Regions from separate parts of the Rhizobium sp. L9 genome, predicted to be linked through region 2. Evidence: riboswitches for the same ligand, from Rfam matches in the RefSeq annotation. Region 2 holds a riboswitch; the other holds the start of a gene.
The links. Region 2 has a riboswitch for thiamine pyrophosphate ahead of thiC (phosphomethylpyrimidine synthase ThiC). Riboswitches for the same ligand answer to the same signal wherever they lie in the genome.
Positions count from the first base shown of each region.

Region 1: another riboswitch for thiamine pyrophosphate. It lies ahead of CO660_RS07035 (ABC transporter permease); the one in region 2 lies ahead of thiC (phosphomethylpyrimidine synthase ThiC).

Region 1 is NZ_NWSZ01000006.1:21,294-24,672, forward strand. Features, by position in the region: gene CO660_RS07025 (SDR family oxidoreductase) at 1-476, opposite strand, end outside; gene soxR (redox-sensitive transcriptional activator SoxR) at 601-1,071, opposite strand; TPP riboswitch at 1,402-1,515, shown strand; gene CO660_RS07035 (ABC transporter permease) at 1,664-2,470, shown strand; gene CO660_RS07040 (ABC transporter ATP-binding protein) at 2,467-3,279, shown strand; gene CO660_RS07045 (ABC transporter substrate-binding protein) at 3,344-3,379, shown strand, end outside.
Region 2 is NZ_NWSZ01000014.1:111,599-114,977, reverse strand. Features, by position in the region: gene thiC (phosphomethylpyrimidine synthase ThiC) at 1-1,526, opposite strand, end outside; TPP riboswitch at 1,621-1,752, opposite strand; gene CO660_RS16760 (DNA repair exonuclease) at 2,019-3,287, shown strand; gene CO660_RS16755 (AAA family ATPase) at 3,287-3,379, shown strand, end outside.

The DNA of each region.
Region 1 (3,379 bases), on a different contig from region 2:
GAAGAACCGGGACTGCCGCCGGTCAGCGCGGAAATTGAAACGGTGTTGACGATGGCAGCGCCTTCCGCCGCCTTCAATGCCGGCAGCAACGCACGCGTCAGCGCCACCACCGACGTCTGGTTCAAACGCACGATCGCCTCATAATCTGCGTCAGTCAGTGTGGCAGCTGGAAAACGGCCGAGCATGGTGCCGGCGTTGTTGACGAGCACATGCACCTTGTCGAAAAAGGTAAGCGCATTTTCGGCAAATTGCGCAGCGCCGCCAGCGGCAGTGAAATCGGCGTGCAGCAACAGCGCCCGTCTTTCGGATTCAGCCGTCAGCAGAAAATCCGGCAGATCGCGCCCCGGTTTGCGTCCGGTATGGACGATCACCTTCGCGCCGCAGTCCAGGAACTGCCGGGCCACTTCGAGACCGATGCCCCGCCCGGCGCCGGTTACGATGACATTGCGATTTTCGAATAGTCTCGGGTGGAACACGAAGCCGTCCTCCTCGCGGACAATGCCGCCTGTTGCGCCATTCGCCCTTAACATATGAGCGCGCCGGCCGAAAGAAAGGCAGGCATCATCTTTCCGCCAGAGGCTGGCGCTCTTCCCTGAAAGTTCATAGTTCGATTTCTGTCTCCAGCAGCCGTGCGCCTGGCCCTTCCTCGCCGAGCTGATCGAAGGGATTGCGCAACGGACAGCTTTCGATCGACAGGCAACCGCAGCCGATGCAGCCGGTCAGACGGTCTCGCAGCAGGCTCAGCCGTCTGATTCGCGTGTCGAGTTCATCCTTCCAGCGCGCCGACAGCGTCTGCCAGTCGGCAATCGTCGGCGTGCGCCCCTGCGGCAGGGAGGCAAATGCCGTCTGGATTTCCGAAAGCGGAATGCCGACACGTTGCGCCACCTTGATGATGCCGAGCCGGCGAAGGACATCGCGTCCGTAGCGCCGCTGGTTGCCGCGCGTGCGGATACTCGAGATCAGCCCCTTGGCCTCATAGAAATGTAGCGCCGAGACGGCAAGACCACTGCGTTGCGCCACTTCGCCGACCGTCAGAAGCCTGCCGAGGGGCGTTGCAGAAATCCTATTCATGGCCTATTGACCTCAATATTAGTTGAGGTTTTATAACCGCTGCTTCCCCGGCCGTAAAGCACGAGGCGCAGGAAGGAGCGTCAGTTAGATCATCCGGTCATACAAGCTGAAATGATGGCGTCGGCGCTTGCCCGGCCCGCACCGATCGCCCCTGCCGATATTGCCGCCTGAAAGACAAGCGCTCGGGTTCCGTTCCCGGCAGGTACGGAACCTCGGAAAACACCCGGACAGGACCTCCGTCCGGGTGTTTTTTTATCTGCGCCCATCCGACCGGGCGGACGGGTTTGCAATTTTGCGGTTGCGGCAAGAAAACCCCGATGATAGTTTTCGCCGAAATAACAGGGGAGCTCCGTGTCGCCGGGGCTGAGATGTGAGGCGCAAGCCTCCGGACCCTTCTAAGCTGATCTGGGTAATGCCAGCGGAGCGAGGTCCAAATGTATTCCGGCGCGCAAGTGTCACTCTACCGGACGTCCGGCAATTCCGTCGGCATCCCTATCGATGCCCTCAAGGCAACCGCCCCAAATCGCATCGAGACCGATGCCCTCGACAGGTTTGCGCGAACGGCCCGGCGAAAGCCTGAAATCGAACGCCGATGACATCGCCACGACCATCGGATTCGCGCCTTGCGACGCTCTATCTCGCCGTGTACCGGGCAATGCCCGCCTTGCTCGCAGGCTTTGCTTTTCTGGCGGCATGGGAACTCTATGTCGATCTTTCCGGTATCAAACCGTCCATTCTGCCGGCACCTTCGCGTATCCTTGTCCAGGGCTGGCTGAACCGAGAGGCGCTGATATCAAACACCTGGCCGACGCTCGGAGCGACACTCGGTGGTTTCGCCCTGTCGCTCGCCTTCGCCTTCGCCTCTTCGATCCTGATGGATTTCATGCCATTCATGCGCCGGGCAATGCTGCCGATCTTCATCGCCAGCCAGACTTTGCCGCTGGTGGCGATCGCGCCTCTCGTCGTCCTCTGGTTCGGTTTCGGCCTTTTGCCGAAGATATTGCTGGTGGCGCTCGTCACCTTCTTTCCGCTGCTTGTTGCCCTGCTTCAGGGCTATGAGGCGACCGATCGCGACATTGCCGAGCTCTTGAATTCGATGAAAGCGAGCCGCTGGCGCATTTTCCGCCTGGCGCGGCTTCCCTCGTCGCTGCCCTATTTCTTCGCCGGCCTTCGAATCTCGATCACCTATGCCGTCGTCGGCGCGATCTTTGCCGAATATGCCGGCGCTGCAAGCGGCCTCGGCATCTATATCCTCAACGCCAAGAACAATTTCCGTCCCGATCTCGTGCTCGCCGCCGTGATCGTCAGCGCTCTGTTGACGCTCTGCCTCTTCGCGCTGACGCTGGTTATCCAGCGTTTCGTCATGCCCTGGCAGCCATCCCAGGAGCGGCGCCGATGACCGGTCAGATGCTTGAGCTGCGCAACATCTCGAAGTCCTTCGACGGCATGAAAGTTCTAGACGACATTTCGCTCGCCGTCGCAGACGGCGAGTTCGTCTCGATCGTCGGCCCATCCGGCTCCGGAAAATCGACCGTGCTGAGACTGCTGACACAGGCGCTGCGACCCGATTCCGGCGCCATGCTTTTCAACGATGCAGCGCTGGAACAGACGCCGCATTCCTTTGCCTTCATGCCACAACGCGATGCGCTGATGCCCTGGCGCCGGATCATCGATAATGCCGCGCTCGGTCTGGAAGTGAAGGGCATGGCTCGCCGGGCTGCACGCGCCGCTGTCGCGCCCCTCTTCGAGCGGTTCGGCCTTGCCGGCTTCGAGCATCACTACCCCGCCTCTCTTTCCGGCGGCATGCGCCAACGTGCTGCGCTGCTGCGCACCGTCATCCAGGAGCAGGACATGCTGCTGCTCGACGAGCCCTTCGGCGCGCTCGATGCGCTGACCCGCACGCAGATCCAGGAGTGGCTGCAAGGCATGTGGACCGAACATCGCTGGACGGCGCTGCTGATCACCCACGATGTTCGCGAGGCCGTTTTTCTCTCCGACCGGATCTACGTGCTGTCTGCCCGTCCGGCGCGTGTCATCCGCGAATTCCGCGTTCCCCTGCCCCGCCCGAGAAGCATTGCCGATCTCGGTTCGCCGGCGGCCCAGGCGATCGAGACCGAAATCCTGCAAACCCTGCTTCATCCGCTAGAACAGGGTGGTTTTAGGCCGGTCGGCCCAAAATCTGAATCCTGTTCCAATTTAAAGAGTTAGAGTCTGATGTCGTTCGAAAACCGTACTTTTCGGCGTCATGCTCTAAAGACCTGAGGAGGTCACCATGCCGCTTCTCACCCGCCGCCAGACGATGCTCGCC
Region 2 (3,379 bases):
GCCGGATGGCCCTTGGCGAGGTCGGCGGCATGCGCGGCAATCTTGTAGGTGATGACACCGGTCTTGACGTCGCTGCGGTCGGGCAGGCCCAGATGCTCCTTCGGCGTGACGTAGCAGAGCATGGCCGTGCCGAACCAGCCGATCATCGCGGCTCCGATGCCGGAGGTGATGTGATCATAGCCCGGTGCGATGTCGGTGGTCAGCGGCCCGAGCGTATAGAAGGGAGCCTCGCCGCAGACCTTGAGCTGCTTGCCCATGTTCTCCTTGATCTTGTGCATCGGCACGTGACCTGGGCCTTCGATCATCACCTGGCAATCCCTGGCCCAGGCAATCTTGGTCAGTTCGCCGAGGGTTTCGAGCTCGGCAAATTGCGCAGCGTCATTGGCATCGGCGATCGAGCCGGGGCGAAGGCCGTCTCCAAGCGAGAAGGAGACGTCATAGGCACGGCAGATGTCGCAGATTTCCTCGAAATGCTCGTAGAGGAAACTCTCCTTATGGTGATGCAGACACCACTTGGCCATGATCGAGCCGCCGCGTGAGACGATCCCGGTGACACGATTGACGGTGAGCGGGATATAGGCAAGCCGCACGCCCGCATGGATGGTGAAATAATCGACGCCCTGCTCGGCCTGTTCGATCAGCGTATCGCGATAGACTTCCCAGGTGAGATCCTCTGCAATGCCGTTCACCTTTTCAAGCGCCTGGTAGAGAGGCACCGTTCCGATCGGAACCGGCGAATTGCGAATGATCCATTCGCGGATGTTGTGAATGTTGCGGCCGGTGGAAAGGTCCATAACCGTGTCGGCGCCCCAGCGGATCGCCCAGACCATCTTTTCCACCTCTTCCGCCATCGACGAGGTGACCGCCGAGTTGCCGATATTGGCGTTGATCTTCACCAGGAAATTCCGGCCGATGATCATCGGTTCGGTTTCCGGGTGGTTGATGTTGGCCGGAATGATCGCGCGGCCCGCCGCGACCTCCCGCCGAACGAATTCGGGCGTCACGAAATCGGGAATATCAGCGCCAAAGCTTTCGCCGTCGCGCGCGAGCGCCTCCTTCGCAGCCTGCCGGCCGAGGTTTTCGCGGATGGCGATGAACTCCATTTCCGGCGTGACGATGCCGGCACGCGCATAGGCGAGCTGGGTTACGGCGCGGCCCGCTTTTGCCTTCAGCGGCGTGTTGCGAAGCGGGAATTCCGGCGTCAGCCGCTCGCCGGTGACAAAACCATTGTCTTCAGGCTTCACCACCCGGCCTTCATAGGCCTCGACATCGCCACGCGCCCTGATCCAGCTCTCGCGCAAACGCGGCAGTCCGGCGTCGATCGAGACCGTATAGGCCGGATCAGTATAGGGACCGGAGGAATCATAGACCGTCACCGGCGGTTCACCGGAGGTCGGGTGAAGGCTGATTTCGCGCATCGGCACGCGCAGATCAGGATATAGCGTTCCGGGCTTGGCGATCTTGGTCGAGGCCGGAAGCGGGCCGGTGGTGACGACCGGAGTAAGCTTGGGTGCGACAATATTCATGGGTGAGGCTCCAAGGTTTGACGTTTGGAGACCCAGTTCCAGTGTTGGAATGATGGAAAGACGCCTCATACGACAAAGCGAAATCCGCCCGACAGCCGCAGCGTCTGCACCGTCCCTACGCCAGTATGAACTGGATCAGGTTCAACGGGTCACTGCGCCACAACAGGCAAAGCCATATTGTTCAGCAGAATCTCAGCCCCTTGCCGGGACACCCCTGGTGAATGCCCTGCATCAAAGACCGCTGCGGCCCTGATGTCAAGCCGACCCTCACGCGTTCCCATCCGGACCTTTTGAGTCGGCGGCCAGTCCGATAGAGCAGCATTGATTGTGGATGGGCCAGCTCCGCCGGCCCATTTCACTCGCCAGGACGCTGCCGTCCATGCTCTGAATATTCGTGGCATGGTCTCATGTTTTGCTGACGGGCGATAACGTCCGTTTATTTGTCAGACGGCGCCTGCTCGATCACTCTATCGCAACACCATTCTTGCATTCATGGCCTATCGTTTCGTCCACACTGCCGATCTCCATCTCGACTCTCCCTTGCGCTCTCTCGCACTTCGCAACGCAGAGCTGGCCGACCTCGTGAGTGACGCCAGCCGACAGACGCTGGTCGCGATCGTCGATCTTTGCCTTGAGGAGCAGGTCGACGCGCTTGTCATCGCCGGCGATCTCTATGACGGGGAGCAGACGTCGATGAAGACGGCGCGCTTCCTGGCGAGTCAGCTGGAGCGGCTGCACCGGGCGGGCATTGTCGTCTTCAAGATCCGCGGCAATCACGATGCCATGTCGAAGATCGCTCGGGAACTGGTGATGCCTGATACGGTGAAGATCTTCGGCGGCCATGCCGAGACCGTCGAGACCACCAAGGGCAGCTTGTCGGTCGCAATCCACGGTCTGAGCTTCGCCAAGCCGCAAGCCCCGGACCCGCTGCTGCCGAAATTCAAGCCGCCGGTAGCAGATGCCGTCAATATCGGCATCATGCATACGAGTCTGGCCGGATCGGCCGGACATGATGTCTATGCGCCCTGCAACGTGCTCGACCTGCATGCCTCGGGTTTCGACTACTGGGCGCTCGGGCATCTCCACCAGCGCAGCCATTATCCCGGCACGGCGACGGTCATCATGCCCGGCATGCCGCAGGGCCGCGACATCAATGAAGCGGGCGTCAAGACCGTGTCGCTGGTGACCGTGGCCGACGACCGGACCGTGACGGTCGAGGAGCGGCGTACCAGCATCGCGCAGTTCGAGCGCGTCAATGTCGACCTCACGGGTGTCGATGATTGGCGTGAGGCAGCCATGATGGTCGAGACGGCCCTGATGGCGCAGCGCGACCGCACGGCTTCGCCGCATCTTGTCGCACGCCTCAGGCTTTCGGGCCGCACGCCGCTCTCCTGGCAGCTGCGGCGCGATGTCGACCTCATGCAGGCCGAAGCCGAGCGGCGCAGCGACGCGATCGGCCGCACCTGGATCGAGAAGCTGGAGCTCGCCTTCGAAGCGCCCTCGATCCCCGCAGACGCGGTCGCCGCCGATCCCGTCGTCGAACTCGGGGCGCTGATGCGGGACGAGGTCATCACCCGCAGCGGATTTCGCGACGAGGTCAGGGAGATGGTCCGGGACCTGCTTGCCGACCTGCCGCCCGAGAGCCGGGCATTTGCCGGCCAGAACGAGGCGGGTTTTGAACGCTTCATCGACTGCCTTCTCGCCGATGGCGCCGAGGACATCGCCGCCCGGATGAAGGCGGTGGATCGGGGAGACAGCTGATGCGTCTGCGCCGCCTCGACCTCACCCGCTATGGCAAGTTCACCGATCACTCCATCGATTTCGGCGCGGCCCGTCAAGGTTCGCCGGACTTG